2 regions of the Gordonia pseudamarae genome follow, and region 2 is predicted to be linked to the other one. Evidence: riboswitches for the same ligand, from Rfam matches in the RefSeq annotation. Region 2 holds a riboswitch; the other holds the start of a gene.
What was found. A riboswitch is a leader RNA that binds a small molecule or an ion and turns the genes downstream of it on or off. The one in region 2 is predicted to bind S-adenosylmethionine.

Region 1: another riboswitch for S-adenosylmethionine. It lies ahead of GII31_RS07210 (bifunctional o-acetylhomoserine/o-acetylserine sulfhydrylase); the one in region 2 lies ahead of GII31_RS03660 (aminotransferase class V-fold PLP-dependent enzyme).

What each region holds. Positions count from the first base shown of each region.
Region 1 covers NZ_CP045809.1:1,629,587-1,638,433, forward strand. The annotation lists gene metX (homoserine O-acetyltransferase MetX) at 1-1,105, opposite strand, end outside; gene metX (homoserine O-acetyltransferase MetX) at 1,116-2,276, opposite strand; gene GII31_RS07210 (bifunctional o-acetylhomoserine/o-acetylserine sulfhydrylase) at 2,309-3,622, opposite strand; SAM riboswitch class IV at 3,687-3,803, opposite strand; gene GII31_RS07215 (hypothetical protein) at 3,886-4,029, shown strand; gene GII31_RS07220 (exodeoxyribonuclease III) at 4,079-4,951, shown strand; gene trpS (tryptophan--tRNA ligase) at 5,020-6,084, shown strand; gene GII31_RS07230 (YhjD/YihY/BrkB family envelope integrity protein) at 6,125-7,201, shown strand; gene GII31_RS07235 (succinate dehydrogenase iron-sulfur subunit) at 7,365-8,159, opposite strand; gene sdhA (succinate dehydrogenase flavoprotein subunit) at 8,159-8,847, opposite strand, start outside.
Region 2 covers NZ_CP045809.1:846,961-855,807, forward strand. The annotation lists gene GII31_RS03640 (SRPBCC family protein) at 178-636, opposite strand; gene GII31_RS03645 (SGNH/GDSL hydrolase family protein) at 957-1,865, opposite strand; gene GII31_RS03650 (acyltransferase family protein) at 1,862-3,151, opposite strand; gene GII31_RS03655 (hypothetical protein) at 3,162-3,581, opposite strand; SAM riboswitch class IV at 3,844-3,956, shown strand; gene GII31_RS03660 (aminotransferase class V-fold PLP-dependent enzyme) at 3,975-5,267, shown strand; gene GII31_RS03665 (hypothetical protein) at 5,275-5,712, shown strand; gene alc (allantoicase) at 5,794-6,777, opposite strand; gene GII31_RS03675 (inorganic diphosphatase) at 6,987-7,475, opposite strand; gene GII31_RS03680 (D-alanyl-D-alanine carboxypeptidase/D-alanyl-D-alanine-endopeptidase) at 7,655-8,847, shown strand, end outside.

The DNA.
Region 1 (8,847 bases), 780 kb from region 2:
ACACGGCGTCGACCTCGGTGAGAAATCCGTCGTGCCCCTTGTCCGAGTTGACCACGTGCAGCCCGCCGACGGCGTTGCCGAGGTTGTCGGCGATCTCCTGCTGCAGCCGAAGCGGGAACAGGATGTCCGAATCGATGCCTCCGACGACCACCGGGACGGTGCAGGCACTCAACGCGGCCCTCACCCCGCCGCGGTCGCGTCCGACGTCGTGGCCGTTGACGACCTCGGTCAGCAACACGTAGCTGCCGGGATCGAATCGTTCGATCAGCTTCTCGGCCTGATACTCCAGGTAGCTTTCGATGGAGTAGCGCCCCCCGGTGCGCGGATCCTCGCCCGACTGCGGTGCGTTGGCGAACCGTTCGTCGAGTTCGGCTTCACCGCGATAGGTCAGATGCGCCATCCGGCGCGCGATACCCATCGCCGCGGCGGGTGACCGCCCGGTGCCGTAGTAGTCGCCGCCCTGCCAATCCGGATGCGCCTTGATGGCCGCGATCTGCGCCGTCTGAATCCCGATCTGGAACGCGGTGGCGCGGGCGCCGATCGCGAGGACCAGCGCGGTGCGAAGCCGGTCGGGAAATCCGACGGCCCACTCGAGCGCACGGGCGCCACCGAGCGACCCGCCGAGCACCGCGGCCACCCGGTCGATACCGAGACGGTCCATCAGCAGTACCTCGGCCCGCACCTGGTCGAGCAGCGTGATCGCGGGGAATCGGGATCCCCATGCCCTGCCGTCCGGGGCAATCGATGACGGCCCGGTCGAACCCCGGCAACCGCCGAGGGTGTTGGCGGCGATGACACACCATTCGGCGGTGTCGATGGCCCGGCCCGGCCCGATCACATCACCCCACCAACCGGGTGTCGGGTGATCGTCGTCGGCGGGGCCGATGACGTGCGAGTCGCCGGTGAGCGCGTGCAGGACGAGAACGACGTTGTCGCGGTCGGGCGACAACCGGCCCCAGCGCTGAAATGCCATCGTCACGTTCTCGAACGTCTCGCCGCTGTCGAGCGGAAGCGGGGGCAGGGTGACTGAGGTCAGCTGACCGTCGGGAAGATCCTCCCAATCGGTTGTGTCCGACGGACGGGGGATCGGCTCATCGGTGGTCATCGGTAGGAGTCTACCGGCGCGCATCCCGGGCGACGTCGATCGTGTACCGCAGGAGCCCGCCGATGGCGTCGGCCTCGGTGAGAAAGCCGTCATGCCCCTTGTCCGAGCTCACCACATGCAGTCCACCGGCGGCGTTGCCGAGTTGTTCGGCGATTTCTGCCTGCAGGCGCAGCGGATAGAGCCGGTCCGAATCGATCCCGCCGACGACGACGGGCACCGGGCAGCCGCGCAGCGCCGCCTCGACACCGCCTCGACCCCGGCCGACGTCGTGGTTGTTGAGCGCGTCGGTCAAGGTGACGTAGCTGCCCGGATCGAACCGCCGGCTCAGCTTCGCCGACTGGTGTTCGAGATAGCTTTCGACGGCATAGCGGCCGTCGTCGAGCGGATTCTCGGTGCCCTGCGGGGAGTTGCCGAATCGTTCGTCGAGCTCGATCTCGGCGCGGTAGGACAGATGCGCGATACGCCGGGCGATACCCATACCGACAGTCGGCGAGACGCCCGACCCGTGGTAGTCGCCGCCCTGCCAGTGCGGGTCGGCCTCGATAGCGGCGATCTGGGTGGACTGGATGCCGATCTGGTCGGCGGTGGCGCGGGCACCGACCGCCAGGACCAGCGCCGAGCGGACCCGATCGGGATAGCCGACCGCCCATTCCAGTGCGCGCGCGCCGCCCATCGAGCCGCCGACCACGGCCGTCACCCGCGAGATACCGAGCACCTCGGTCAGCGCGACCTCGGCCCGAACCTGGTCGAGGATGGTGATCCGCGGAAACCGCGAACCCCACGCGCGGCCGTCCGGGGCGGTCGACGAGGGTCCGGTGGACCCGCGGCAACCGCCCAGGACGTTGGGGGACACGACACACCATTGGTCGGTGTCGACGGCGCATCCCGGACCGATCAGTCCGTCCCACCAGCCGGCGGCCTCGTGCTCGTCGTCGGCCGGTCCGGTGACATGGGAATCCCCGGTGAGTGCGTGCAGGGCGAGCACCACGTTGTCGCGGTCGGGTGACAACGTGCCCCAGCGCTGGAACGCCAGGGTCACGTCGCCGAGAACCTCACCGTTGTCGAGTGCCACAGGGCCCACCGGGGCATACATCAACTCCCCGTCCGGGGCGTTCTCCCAGTTGAGGGCGTACGGATGCTCCGTCACTGGACTGCTGATGGTCACCGGCACGGGTTGCTCACTCGCTCTCACACATCACCTGTTCACTTGGCTGCCGCGAAGCCCTGCTCGAGGTCGGCGATGATGTCATCGATGCCTTCGATACCGACGGCGAGCCGGACCAGCCCGGGGGTGACCGCCGCCGCCAGCTGCTCTTCGGGCGTCAGCTGACTGTGCGTGGTCGAGGCCGGATGGATCACCAGCGACCGGACATCGCCGATATTGGCGACATGGCTGTGCAGGGTCAACGCGTCGACGAATCGTTTGCCGGCATCCACGCCGCCGTCGATCTCGAACGCGACGATCGCACCCTGCCCCTTGGGGGCCAGTTCCTGGCCCCGCCGGTACCACGGAGACGTCGACAGCCCCGCATACGTCACGGACGTGACCTGCGGATGGTCGTTGAGGAACGCGGCGACGCGCTGCGCGTTGGCCACATGCCGCTCGACCCGCAGGCTCAGCGTCTCCAGGCCCTGTGCCAGTAGGAAGGCGTTGAACGGGGCGATCGCGGCACCGATGTCACGCAGCAACTGGACCCGGGCCTTCAGAGCGAACGCCGGGGCGCCCAGGTCGGCGAACACGACGCCGTGATAGCTGGGATCGGCGGTGGTGAAACCCGGGAACAGGTCCGTTCCGTCGCGCTGGACCCGCCAGTCGAAGGTGCCGCCGTCGACGATGACACCCCCCACCGCGGTGCCGTGGCCGCCGATGTACTTGGTGGCCGAATGCACCACCACGTCGGCGCCGTGAGCCAGCGGATTGAGCAGGTACGGGGTCGCGACGGTGTTGTCGACGATCAGCGGAATACCGTTGTTGTGCGCCACCGCCGAGATGCCCGGGATGTCGAGTACCTCATTGCCCGGGTTGGCGATGGACTCGCCGTAGAAGGCGCGCGTGTTGTCGCGGACCGCGGCCTGCCACGCCGCCGGATCCTCGGGATCGTCGACGAAGGTGACCTCGACACCCAGCTTGGGCAGGGTGTAGTGGAACAGGTTGTAGGTTCCGCCGTACAGCCGGGGGCTGGACACCACATGGCTGCCGGCCTCTGCCACGTTGACGATCGCGTACGTGGTGGCGGCCTGACCCGAGGCCACCAGCAGTGCGGCGACGCCGCCCTCGAGTGCGGCCAGGCGCTGCTCGACCGCGTCCTGCGTCGGGTTCATGATCCGGGTGTAGATGTTGCCGGGCTCGGTGAGGCCGAAGAGATTGGCGGCGTGCTCGGTGTCGCGGAAGGTGTAGCTGGTGGTCTGGTAGATCGGCAACGCGCGCGCACCGGTCGTCGGATCCGGTGATTGGCCGACGTGGATCTGCTTGGTTTCGAAACTCCAGTTGTCTGCTGGATTCGCTGCGTCAGACATGACGTGTACACAACTTTCTTACGGTCGGCAGGGCTCGCTGAGACCCTGTGGGGTCCGACCTTCGGACCCGCGCTTGCCGGGAGGCCGTGTGGCCCCCAACCTGGTCATCACCCGGAGCACCCCACCGCGGTTGGAGGGTTGCCGATCAGCGAGCCGGGGCTTCGTGCTGATACTCATGACCTGGCGACAAGGATATAACACCGATTTCATACCCAGGGAACCCTCCTGCTCAGACCGGTTGGAACACCGCGGAAATCGGTGTTGTGAACGATCTCACCGCGTGTTCGTGGAATACGGTGCCGGCGCTGCTGCGCACTCTGCCGACGCCCACCCTGTTCGGCGCGGACCTGGCCGTGGGCGGGCTGCTGATTCTGGTACCGGCCGTGGCGGCACACCGGCGTGGGTGACGGTGATCGCCGTCGGCGTCGCGGCCGTGCACACGTAGGCTCGGTTGTCGTGTCCATCGTTATCACCACGGTCAACGTCAACGGTATCCGTGCCGCCGTCAGGCAACGCAACGAACGCAACGCGGGAATGTTGCGATGGTTGTCGGAGGCACCATCGGATGTGATTGTCCTGCAGGAAATCCGGGCATCGCACAAACAAGCACACGAGGCGCTGGCACCGGTGCTGGAGGGTGGCTGGCACCTGACGATGACCGAATCGTCGGTCAAGGGTCATGCCGGGGTCGGCGTGCTCAGCCGCATCGAACCGGCCGCCGTGCGCACCGGCTTCGGCAGCGCAGAATTCGACGATCTGGGCCGATACGTCGAGGCCGACTTCGGCGCACCCGGCATCGACGGTGTCGGCGAGCTGACGGTCGGCGCCCTGTACCTGCCCAAAGGCGCCGCGGACACTCCGCAGGACGCGGCCAAATTCGAGGAGAAGAAGCGCTTCCTCGACGAATTCGGCGCGTATCTCGCCGGCCTCATCGATCCGGACGGGAGAGTGCAGGACGGGGGAGCGCGGGATCGGGGAGTGGTCGTCGGCGGCGACTGGAACATCGCGCCCGCCGAGGCCGACATCAAGAACTGGAAGGGCAACCTCACGAGCCCCGGCTTCCTACCGCACGAACGTGCATGGGTGGCCGGGCTGCTGGCATCGGGCTGGTCCGACGTGGTCCGCGACCTGCACCCCGAGGGACCCGGACCATACAGCTGGTGGTCGTGGCGCGGCAAGGCCTTCGACAACGACGCCGGCTGGCGCATCGACTACCAGTTGGCGAACGCCCCGATGGCCGCCGCCGCGCGTTCGGCCGTCGTCGACCGCGCCGATGCCTACGATCTGCGCTGGTCCGACCACGCACCGGTGACCGTCACCTTCGGCTGACCGTCCCGCGCCACGTCGCCGGGTGTGCCGACAACATCGGGTTGAGCGCCTTTGAGACACTGGAACCCATGACCAGCAGTGAAGTCGCGAGCAGTGAGAACACCGGCGGCGAAGGTGCCGTACCCCAGGCCCGTAAGCGGGTGCTGTCCGGAATTCAGCCGACGAGTGACTCCTTCCACCTCGGCAACTACCTCGGTGCCGTGCGGCAGTGGGTGCAACTGCAGGACGACTTCGACGCCTACTACTTCATCCCCGACATGCACGCCATCACGGTGCCGCAGGATCCCGCGGTGCTTCGTGAACGCACCCGGGTGGCGGTCGCGCAGTTGCTGGCCGTCGGCGTCGACCCGGAGCGCGCGACGATCTACGTCCAATCGCACGTGCCCGAGATCGCGCAGCTCAACTGGGTGCTCTCGTGCCTGACCGGTTTCGGTGAGGCGGGCCGGATGACGCAGTTCAAGGACAAATCCGCCAAACAGGGCGCCGATGCCGCCGGGGTGGGGCTGTTCACCTACCCGATCCTGATGGCCGCGGACATCCTGGCATTCCAGGTCGACCTGGTGCCGGTGGGTGAGGATCAGCGTCAGCATCTGGAACTGACCCGCGACCTGGCCGGGCGCTTCAACAAGCGATTCGGCAAGGCACTCAAGGTGCCCGAGGCCTACATCGTCTCCGAGTTCGCCAAGATCTACGACTTGCAGAACCCGACGGCCAAGATGAGCAAGTCCGCCGACACCGACAAGGGCCTGATCAACCTGCTCGACGATCCGAAACGGTCGGCGAAGAAGATCCGCTCGGCGGTCACCGACACCGGCAGCGAGATCATCTTCGACCGCGAGAACAAGCCCGGCGTGAGCAACCTGCTGACGATCCAGTCCGCGCTGAGCGGAGTGGGCATCGACGATCTCGTCGCGAAGTACGCGGGCAAGGGGTACGGCGACCTGAAGGTCGACACGGCTGAGGTTCTGGCCGATTTCGTCGGTCCACTGCGCGGCCGGGTCGCCGAATACACCGAGGACCCGGCCTATCTCGACGGTATTTTGGCCGCCGGAGCACAGCGGGCCCGCAAGATTGCGTCCGACACACTCGCTGTTACGTATGACAAAGTAGGGTTCCTGGCACCGAAGATGTGAGGGATGTCTCCTTCGCATCACGACGAGGGAGACATCGGGGATGAGTTCGGCGATCGACTCGGCGAAGGCCGCGGTGAGCACGGGCAAGGAGAAGTTCACCGAGGCGCAGGACCGCTGGCCGGTGCTCAAACACATCCTCGACACCGTCACCCGCTACAATGAGCGACGCGGAAATCTGCATGCCGCGAGCATCACCTTCAACGGGATACTCGCACTCATCCCTATCCTCATGGTGGCGTTCGCCATTGCCGGTTATGTCCTCGCCGGCAATCAGGGTCTGCTCGACGAGATCCAGGAGTCGGTGGTCGAGCAGATGCCCGGCGACATGGGCACGCAGGTGTCGGACCTGATTGATTCGGCCATCGCCTCCCGCGCCACGGTCGGTGTGGTCGGCCTGTTCGGTGCGGCGTTCACCGGCATCGGATGGATGGCGGGTGTGCGCATGGCGCTGACCGAGATCTGGGGCGGACGCATCAAACGCAACGCGGTGATGGCCAAGCTCGGCGATCTGCTGGCCTTCGTGGCCCTCGGGGCGGCGTTCATCGTCACGATGGTGCTGAGCGCGCTGGGTAGCAGCGGGCTGCTCAACAAGATCATGGACTGGCTGTCGATCGATGACATGCCGTGGGCGTCGACGGTGATCCGGGTGGTCTCGATCCTGGTGTCGGTCTGCGCGTCCTGGATGCTGTGCACTTTCGTGCAGTCGTGGCTTCCGCTGACCAAGGTGCCGTTCACGAACTGTCTCAAGGCGGGGCTGCTGATGGCGGTGGTCTTCGAGGTCCTCAAGACGTTCGGCGGCATCTACCTGACGTCGGTGATGAGCGGGCCCGCGGGCGCGGCCTTCGGATCGATCATCGGCATCATGGTGTTCGCCTATCTCGCCTCGCGAATCCTGTTGTACGCCACCGCCTGGTGCGCCACGGACCCGAAGAACCAGGCCTTCCAGGTGGTCGATGAGATCGAACCGCACGAGGAGGAGCAGGCGCAGCGGACTGTGGTGATCTCACCGACCTACGCGGTTAATCCGACGCCGAGACCAACGGTGATCGCGGGTGCGGTGGCCGCCGGAGCGGTGCTCGCGGCATCCATCGCGCAGGTCGCGCGTCTGCGCAGGTGAGATCGTGGCCGCCGGTCCCGGCCCGACGCACCGGCGGCAAACCTGGATAGGGACTGTGCGACCGGACACGACAGTTCGACCGGAAACGACAGTTCGACCGGAAACGACAGGGGGCCCGCCGACCATTCGGTCGGCGGGCCCCCTGTCTTCTGAAAGGCAGGCGTCAGCGCGAGAACATCAGTGCGCGCTTGACTTCCGAGATCGCCTGGGTCACCTGGATGCCGCGCGGGCAGGCATCGGTGCAGTTGAAGGTGGTACGGCAACGCCACACGCCGTCGACATCGTTGAGGATGTCCAGGCGCTCGACGGCGGCCTCGTCACGGCTGTCGAAGATGAACCGGTGCGCGTTGACGATGGCGGCCGGACCGAAGTAGCTGCCCTCGTTCCAGAAGATCGGGCAACTGGTGGTGCAGCACGCGCACAGGATGCACTTGGTGGTGTCATCGAAGCGGGCGCGGTCGGTCTGGCTCTGGATACGCTCGTACGTCGGCTCATTGCCCGAGGTGATCAGGAACGGCTTGATCGCCCGGTAGGCGTCGAAGAACGGCTCCATGTTGACGATCAGGTCCTTCTCCACCGGCAGACCCTTGATGGGTTCGATGGTGATCGTCAGTTCCTTGGCCTTGGCGGGATCCTTGGGCAGCAGATCCTTCATCAGCAGCTTGCACGCCAGCCGGTTGACGCCGTTGACCCGCATCGCGTCGGAGCCGCACACGCCGTGTGCGCAGCTGCGCCGGAAGGTGAGTGAGCCGTCGAGATAACCCTTCACGTACAGCAGCAGGTTGAGCAGCCGGTCGGTCGGCAGGGCCGGGACACGGTAGCTCTGGAATCCCTGTGCGTCAGGATCTTCCGGGTTGAACCGGTAGATCTTGAGCGTGATCATGGTGGCCTCGGCGGGCACCGGGGGCAGCGGCGGCTCGTCGGAGCCGGGCGTGGGCTTTTCCAGGATTGCGGTCATCAGTACTTACGCTCCATCGGCTCGTATCGGGTCTGTACCACGGGCTTGTAGTCCAGCTCGATGTCGGCGACCAGGTCGGCGCCCTTCTTGTACGCCATCGTGTGGCGCATGAAGTTGACGTCGTCGCGGTTGGGGTAGTCCTCACGGGCGTGCCCACCACGGGATTCCTTGCGGTTGAGGGCACCGGCGACGGTGACCTCGGCCATTTCCAGCAGGAAGCCGAGTTCGATGGCTTCGAGCAGGTCGGAGTTGAAGCGCTTGCCCTTGTCGTGGATGCGAATGTGGGCGTACCGCTCCTTGAACCCCTGTACATCCTTGAGGGCCTGCTTGAGGGTGTCCTCGGTGCGGAACACCGACGCGTTGGCGTCCATCGAGGCCTGCAGCTCGGTGCGGATGTCGGCGACCCGTTCGTGGCCGTGGTCGGACAGCAGGGTTTCCAGCCAGCTGTCGACCATCGAGGTGGGCGCCTCGGGAAGCGGCACGAACGACGCGGAGTTGGCGTGCTCCGCGGCGGCGATACCCGCGCGCCGGCCGAACACGTTGATGTCGAGCAGCGAGTTGGTGCCGAGGCGGTTGGCGCCGTGCACCGACACGCACGCGCACTCGCCGGCGGCGAACAGACCGTGCACGATCTCGGTGTTGTTGCGCAACACCTGGCCTTCGATGTTGGTCGGGATGCCGCCCATCA
Region 2 (8,847 bases):
GGTCTCCAGCCCCGATCACGGTCGAGTAGTGCCTCGGCGCGCTCGATGTCCTCGGCGCTGATGCCCGCGTCGGTGCCGCGTGCGCGGACGGCGCGCGGCATCTCCGGCCGCACGAGCTCGGCCAGGTAGTCGCGGGCGACGGGCCGGCTCGCCGATGCCGCGACGGGAATCGAGCCGCTACCCGTGAGCCGCGGTGGCGATGGCTGCCACGGAACGCCACCGCCGGTGACGGTGCGCGAACATCAGTCGGATGAAGACCCTGGTGGCGAACCCGGAGATACCGTTCTCGATCTCGATGTCGTCGGTGTAACGGCAACTGGTGGCGGTGATCGGATCGAAGGTCAGCCGGTGGTTCCAGATACGGACCGGACCGCCGCGTTCACGAGTGTAGATTTCGTGCTCGTCTCGGCTGACCAGGGTGATCTCGTGGGTCCAGCTGGGAATCACACCGAACCAGGTCACCCGGCCACGGGCGGAGAATCCGGGTTCGACGGCGGTGCCGGGCGGCGGGATGTTCTCTCGGGAGAAGGCGAGTATGGGCGCGAGCACGAACATCATCACCTCGGGTTCGGCAGCGAGCCTGCAGGCCGTCTGGGCCGGTAGAGGAAGTTCAGTAGTAATGGAAACTATTGCCATGAAGACGAGGCTATGTCCGGCCGCACCGTGACGGAAGACGGGATCTGTGGGAATTCCCGGTGGTCAGCCCCGATGCTCGATGAGTAAGCAAGCGCCTGCCGCACGCGAGCCGCGGGACCGAGTGGATGGACCGGGCAGTACCTACGCGATCGTGGTCGGAGGGTTGGCCGGCGCGGTACTGCCGGGATACGAGTGCGCGTCGGTTCCGGTGTCGGCCCTCCCGAGAATCCCACCTGCCCACCGCGTCCGGGCAGGTGGGATTCCCGGATTAGCCGGCGTGATGGCCCCGACCCGTGCGGGCACGAACGGCCGGGCGCGGGTTACAGACCGAACTGGTCGCGGATGGTCGCTGCCATCACCGCATCACCCTCGACCGTCGGATGTACCGGAATGCCGAACACATCGGTTTTCGGGTCGAGCACGCCGTGGACCAGGGGCTTGGGAGTGCACAGGCCGCGTCCGGCGGTGGCCGCACGGGCGTCGACGAACTCGACGTTCAGCATGGTCGCGGCCTCGCGGGTAGCGCTGTCGAGCTTGTCGATCAACGCTATGACGGTCTTGGAGTTACGTACCGTGACCTCGCGCCCGGCGACGTCGATGCAGGCCGCCTTCGCGCCCGGATGCAGCAGTTCCGGGTATCCGACGAAGGCGATTCGCGCGTTGGGGGCGTAGTACCGCACATACTCGATGACCTGTGCCGTACGGTCGACGATGGCCTGCGGGGTGATGGAGGTGACCGAGTCGTGATCGGCCTCGCAATGTCCGCCGGCCAGACATTTGAGGAGCATCCGCAGCGCGGTGTCGTGTCCGTTCCACTGGTCGTTCATACCGAATTGCATCAGGAACAACGCGGTGTCGGTGGTGATGCCGCCGGCCTTGTCGGCCCGCCGGGCCTCGTCGCCGATCTGGTAGTCGGCCGACCCGAACGACGCGCCGCTGCACGCCTCCTCCACGAGCCTGCGGCCCGTGAGCCGCCCGAGCTGCTCCGGCCAGGCCTGCGGGTTCTGCTTACAACTGCCGCGCATATCGGGACTGTTGGCGGCGAAGGAGTCGCCGAGCACCACGATCTGTCCCGGCTGCGAGAGCTTGTGCTTGGGCGTCGGCACGGAACTGGTGGTGTTCGCATTCGGGTTTCCGCCGGCGGACGCGGTGGCCGGAAACAGCGACACACCCACCAGTGTGATCGCGGTGAGCGCAGGCGCCAGGAACCGGGCGAGAGCGTTGGTCATGTGTTGCTTTCTGGATGAAGGGTCGCCCGGTTCTTTCGCCGGGTGATGGGTTTGTCGACGAATTCGTATACGAGTCCGGCCGCGGCGAGGGCGAGCACGAAGCACAACGCGACCGCGCCGAGCCAGCCCACGAAACCGATGGCGTGACCTGCCAGCAGGTATTTGAGCACGACGACCATAGCCGGATACTGCAGCAGGTAGAAAGCGTACGACACGTCGCCCAGCCAGACCATCGGGCCGGTTGCGTTGATCCCCCGGCGACCGGTCACATCGCGCAGGCAGGCGGTGGCGATGACGGCGGCGGTCGGCAGCAGGATCAGCACGCTCATCGCGTAGTTGGACGGCACCCACCATGTTGCCGCGAACGCCACCGCCAGCGACAGCAGCGGCCACCACAGCCGGGTGTTGCGCCAGCGCCCGCTGATCACCAACCGCGCCACGAGGACCCCCAGGAAGAACTCGGGCAGCCGCGACAGCGGAAAGTAGTAACTCAGCCAGTACCCGTGGTCGCTGTAGCCGAGGTAGTCGTGGGCGAAGAACGCCGGATCGGCGTTGTACCCGTATTCGGGGGTGACCGTCGGCAACGTGCCGTCGGCCTCCACGACCATCCGGGCGCCGTACATGTTGCCCGTGCCCTTGTAGCCGTCGGCGAACAGGTAGTAGCAGGTGTGCAGCACCACGATCAGCGCGAACACCACCGCGATCGCCGCGGGTACCAACCGGTCGGCGATCTTCTCGATGAACGGCACCAGAAACGGGAACGTCGCGTAGAACAGGATCTCCGAGGCCAGCGACCACGCCGGGATGTTCAGACCGCCCAACGACGTCCAGTCGGGCCACCAGGTCTGTACCAGCAGGGTGGTGGGCACCCAGGTGACCAGCTTGCTCAACGGCACCGGCAGCACCACCAGCAGCACCGCGACGGCCACCAGGTGCGTCGGATAGATCTTCTTCGCCCGGCGCCCGATGAAGGCACGCGGCGTGTCGCCGGACCGGCGGGTCCACAGCATGATGAACCCGCTGAGGACGAAGAAGAACGTCACGCCCGCCGCGCCCACCTGCATGGGTATCGCCTTGGCGATGCTCCAGTAGGTGTCGCTGCCGTAGAATGGATACACCGGCAGGAACACGACCGTGTGCAGCACGAACACCGCCAGCGCTGCCCACCACCGCATACCGGTCAGCGAGGGCAGCCGCGTGCCACGCACGTCAACGACGGGGGGAGCGCCGGTCTTGTGCGGGCGATCGGCTACCGGGTCCGGGTTGCGGTCGGCCGTGTCCGTCACCGCCGGCTGCTCAGTAGCCGGGTCGGCCGCCGCCACCCTGCGGCAGTTGCGGAGGCGTCTGCGGGGCTTGCTGCTCGGCCGGGGCCTGCGTCTGCTCGGGTGCGGGCTGCTCGACGGGTGCCTGCTCGACGGGTGCCTGCTGCTCGGCCGGGGCCTGCGTCTGCTCGGGAGCCGGTTGTTCGACGGGTGCCTGTGTTTGCTGCTCCACCGGCGCGTCGACGGTTGCCTCGGGAGTGGAGGTGGCCGGGGTCGTGGTCGACGACGGCGCACTCGTCGTGGTGCTCGGTTCGCTCGACATCGTGCTGCTGGAGACCGATGGCACGCTCGACGACGGGGAATCTGAGTCGTCGGATCCGCAGGCTGCGAGCCCGACGGTCAGCGGGGCCAGCAATGCGATGGTCAGAGTGCGCGCGGCGCGTCGGGCGGTCACGGGGTCCCCTCGGGTCGTCTTGATCACGGCGAGTACCGGTGATCCCCGGCACACGGCTCACAATACTGTGAACATACCGGCCAGCACATGTGCTGGGGATGGTATTCGGGATAGACCTTGCGGGTGACACCCACGGGATGTCGAGGTCCCCCGCCGCACGGATCTCGCCGGCCCTCCGGGGCGCGGTCCTTTCCGACCACGGTGAGTCAAACCCACGATCTCGATTGACACCCGAACCGCCGTCGGACAACCATCGGTGATGGGTCACGAGTACCAGCGTCAAGCCCCGGCTGGCTGGTCGGCAACCCTCCGCCACGGTGGGGTGCTCCGGGTGACGACCCGGCCGTGTCCGACCGGACACGGCAAGCGTGGATCTCCCGAGGAGTCTTTGTCATGACCGCTGTCCTGTCCAATTCCGTTTTCCGGCCCGTCGACCCGGCCGCCGTCGGCGGTGCCTTCCTCCCGCCGCTCGCGGATGTGGTCGGTGCCGACGAACGGGTGTCGCTGCTCGACGGATCGTCGGTGCTGTACGCCAACTTCGACTACGCGGCCAGTGCCCCGGCGTTGCGGGCCGTCGCCGACGGACTGCTGGCCGCCCTGCCGCAGTACGCGAGCGTGCACCGTGGCGCCGGCGCGCTGTCACAGATCACCACCCACCGCTACGAACAGGCCCGCGAAACCATCCGCCGGTTCGTCCGGGCCCGCGCCGACGACCACGTCGTGTTCACCCGCAACACCACCGACTCGATCAACCTGCTGGCCCACTGCCTCGGAGAGCGCGGCGGTGACGTGGTGGTCCTCGACATCGAGCATCACGCCAACCTGCTTCCGTGGCAGCGTCTTCCCGGTACCCGGCTGGTCACCGCCTGCGCGACCATCGAGGAGACGCTTGCCGCCCTGGAGGACGAGCTCGCGGCCACACCGGCGGCGCTGCTGGCGATCACCGCCGCCTCGAACGTCACCGGCGAGGTGCTGCCGGTCACGAGGCTGGCCTCGATCGCCCACCGGCACGGTGCCCGGATTCTCATCGACGGGGCACAACTGGTTGCGCACCAGCCGGTTTCGGTGGTCAGCCACGGTATCGACTATCTGGTGTTCTCCGGTCACAAGCTGTATGCGCCGTTCGGTTCCGGCGTGCTGGTGGGGCGCGGCGACTGGCTCGACGAGGCCTCGCCGTATCTGGCAGGCGGCGGCGCGAGCGCCGAGGTCGCCTCCGGCGGCCGGGCGCAGTGGCACACCGGACCGGCCCGGCACGAGGCGGGCTCGCCCAACGTGCTGGGCGCGGTGTCCATCGCGGATGCCTGCACCGCGTTGTCCGACATCGGTTTCGATGCGATCGGGCATCACGGGCACGCACTGCGTGAGCGGCTCGACGCCGGACTGTCGGTCCTCGACGGGGTGCGTCCGCTGCGGATCTTCACCGACTCGGCCGGCCGCGTCGGCATCGCGGGATTCGCCGTCGACGGCTTTTCGGCGCGCACGGTCGCCTGCTATCTGAGCGATCACCACGGTATCGGGGTGCGCGACGGCCGGTTCTGCGCGCACCCGCTGCTGACCCGGCTGGGCTATCCGGCCGGGGCGGTGCGGGCGAGTTTCGGTCTCGGCACCGGTGTCGATGACGTCGATCGCCTACTGAATGCATTGTCGGAGTTGGTGTCCCGTCGTGGCACCATCGAGCGGAAGTGAACCTGAGATGACTGTCGATATCGCCGAAGCCGTGACCGGGACAACCATCAGCGTGGGGCGGCCGCAACTGTCGGTCGCGCTGCGCGGGGACGCCGGCGTCGACCTGCCCATCGTGGTGCGTCGCCCGACGCTGCGTGATGCGCAGCGGGCGCGGAACGTGCTGCGGTCCGGCCAGCGTGACCCTGCGAGATTCATAGTGGCGCTGGAGGTGGAGGTGGCGATCGCCGCCCATCCCGCGTCGGCCCGGGCCTCGGTGGGTAATGTTCCCACCGACCCGGCGGGTTCGGAGACGGTGCGTTACATCGGCACCCCGCACGGGCTCATCGGTCTCATCCGTGACATCTACGCCGCCGAGGTCGCCGACGCGGTACTCATCACCCCGCTCGACGGTTCGGCCACCGAGTCCCGCATCCGGGACGAGGTCCTCCCGGCCTTCGCCGCGTAAAGATCGTCCGATATGGCGGTTGGCGCGGACATATGCCCGCGCCAACCGCCATACCGGATGAATTTTGTCGCCAGTGGAAGCTCAGGCCTCGCCGCGTTCCCACCGTTCGGTGAGCGCGGCCTCGGCATCGTCGGTGAGGGTGCCGTACAACCGGAACCGGGCCATGCCGCCGTCGGGATAGATATCCAGCCGGGCCTCGGTCATCGGCCGGTCGAGGTCTATGACGAACCGGTGCCGGGTGTCGGGCTGGAGCGTGGTGCGGGGCAACACCTCAAACCACTCGCCGTCCTCGCCGTCCCGGCCCCGGACCGTCGCGGCCCCGGGCGCGTTGCCGAGAAAATAGCTCGTGTCCAGTTCGACGAGGCCGGCGTGACTGCGGCCGGCCAGGCGTACCTGCACCCAGTCGTTGCCGGAGTCGCGGCGCCGCGAGGTCTCCCACCCCTCACCCATGGTGCGGGCGCGACCGGGCATCAGCAGATTGTTGGGGGAACTGTAGTACATGTTGGAACAGGCGGTGACCAGGCCGCCGTTCTCCAGAGCAGCCAGGTCGAAGTGTCCGTAGCGGAAGAACTTCGGGTCGGGTACACCGCGCCCGTGCACGCGGAACCGGGCCACGCCGCCGTCGGGATGCATGGTGAGCCGCACATGTGTGAACCGTTCCTTGGCGTCCACCCGGAACGGGTTGCGGGTGTCGCCGTCGACGGCCGACTTCTCGACGACGGTCACCCAGTCCTCGCTCGCGGCGAGTTCGGCCCCCGACACGATTCCTTCGACGGCGATGGCGTCGACGGAGATGAACGGTGGATAGTTGCCCTTGAACCAGGAGGTGTCGACCACCACGCCGTACACCACACCGGGAGTGCCGAGCCGCACGATCGCCTGGTCGACGCCCGGTTCGCGCCGGCGGCGGGTCTCCCAGCCGTCGTACACCTGACCCTTGTGCCCGAAGGTGGCCGGCCGGTATTCGGCCGGCGGGGCGTTGAGCAGATTCTGGACCTCGGCGAACAGGTCGTCGTTGGTCCACACCACCGCGCCTCCGAGATTTCGTAGCGCCAGGTCCGGCATCGACGTGAAGTGCGGGCGGGCGGCTGCGGGGGCGGGTGGGGAAGGTGTCACAACGGACGATCCTAATGCCGATGCCGCACCCTCGCCGGGGACGAGGAACTCGTCCCCGGCGCCGGTCTTCGGGGGCCGGGGAGGCGGGAGCACGAAGGGCCCGGTGAGACGGGAATCCGACGTGCCCGTCTCACCGGACCCTTCGAAGCGACGAACTCTCAGTGACCTTCGGTCTTGGCGCGCTCGATGGCCTCGACGGCCACCTTCTCGGCCGCCTCGCGGCCGACCCAGCCGCCGGGGGTGACACTCTTGCCCGGCTCGAGGTCCTTGTAGTGCTCGAAGAAGTGCGAGATGGCGTTCAACTCGAACTCGTTGACGTCGCCGACGTCCTGGATGTGGTCCCAGCGCACGTCACCGGCGGGCACGGCGAGGAGCTTGTCGTCGCCGCCGGCCTCGTCGGTCATGGTGTACATGGCCACGACACGGGCCTTGACCACGACGCCCGGATAGACGGATTCGGGGAGCAGGACCAGTACGTCGAGCGGATCGCCGTCCTCGCCGAGGGTGCCGTCGGCGTAGCCGTAGTCGGCGGGGTAGCCGAACGAGGTGTACAGGTAGCGGTCGAGGAAGACCTTGCCCGTCTCGTGGTCGACCTCGTACTTGTTGCGGCTGCCCTTGGGGATCTCGATGGTTACATCGAATTCCACGTTTCCTCCTGCGGTTGAGACTTGCGTGCGGGACTTCTGTCGCCCGCATGATCCGCCTAGAACGATACTGTTAGACCTGTATCCCTGACGTCGGACCCGGAGGTTTTGTGCGCGACACCGTCAGCTCGCGTCCCAGGAGGACTCGGCGAATAGTCGTCTGGACGTTGCTGTCGCTGGTGATGGTCGCGGTCCTGGTCGCAGGCGCGGTCACCGTCTACGCCCAGCTCGGCGAGGACGAACTGCCGCCCGGGATTCCGCCGCGGCCGGCGGCGATCGTCGTCGACCCGCAGATCAGGCCGGTGTCGGCGGATGCGCCCACACCGTCGGCGGCGGGTGTGCGCAGGGCGATCGCCTCGTCGGTCACGGCGCCGGCGCTGGGCGAGTTCACCGGCCAGATCTCCGATCCGCGCACCGGCGAGGTGCTGTGGTCGCAGTCCCCCGACGAGCCGCGGGTGCCCGCATCCAACGCCAAGGTGCTGACCGGTGCGGCGGCACTGCTCGGCCTGCCGCACGACAAACGCCTCACCACGCGGGTGCTGGCCGGGGCGGGCGGACAGCTGATCCTCCAGGGCGCCGGTGATCCGACATTGTCGGCGCAGCCGACCGGCGCGGCCACCTTCTACACCGATCCCGGCCGCATCGCCGAGCTGGCTGCGCAGATCAAGAAGTCCGGCGTCGACGTGTCATCGGTGGCGGTGGACACCTCGGCGTTCACCGGGCCCACCATGAACGGCAACTGGGCGCGCGCGGACATCGCCGGCGGCGACATCACCCCGATCGAGGCGCTGATCGTCGACGGCGGCCGGGTCGCCGACCCGCTCGACGAGTTCTCCGCACGTACCCCCGACCCGGCGAAAGTGGCGGGCCGGGCGCTCGCCGAGGCACTCGGCGTCGACTTCGACGATGACGAGGGCATCACCGCGGGCACCGACGCGCAGACGGTGGCGTCGGTGCGCTCGGCGCCGCTGCAGACGCGGGTGGAGGACATGCTCCGGTTCAGCGACAACGTGCTCGCCGAAACCCTCGCCGTGGAATTGTCGGTGGCCCGCGGCGGCCCGGCCACCCTGGCGGCGGGCGCCGAAGCGGTGAAGGCGACACTCGCCGACGCCGGTTTCGACGTGGCCGGCGTGACGATGGACGACTCGTCGGGCCTGTCCTACGACAACCGGGTGTCGGCCAAGATCCTGGACACGGTGATGTCGGCGGCCAGCGCCCCGGTGTCGTCGGGCCCGGCCACCACCTCCTCGGGGGAGTCGGTGGGTTCGGGCAGCGGTATCGGGGCGAGCGCTCAGACCCGCACCGCTCTGCGTCCGCTGCTCGACGGCCTGCCGATCGCGGCCGGTACCGGCACCCTCGCCGACCGGTTCGATCC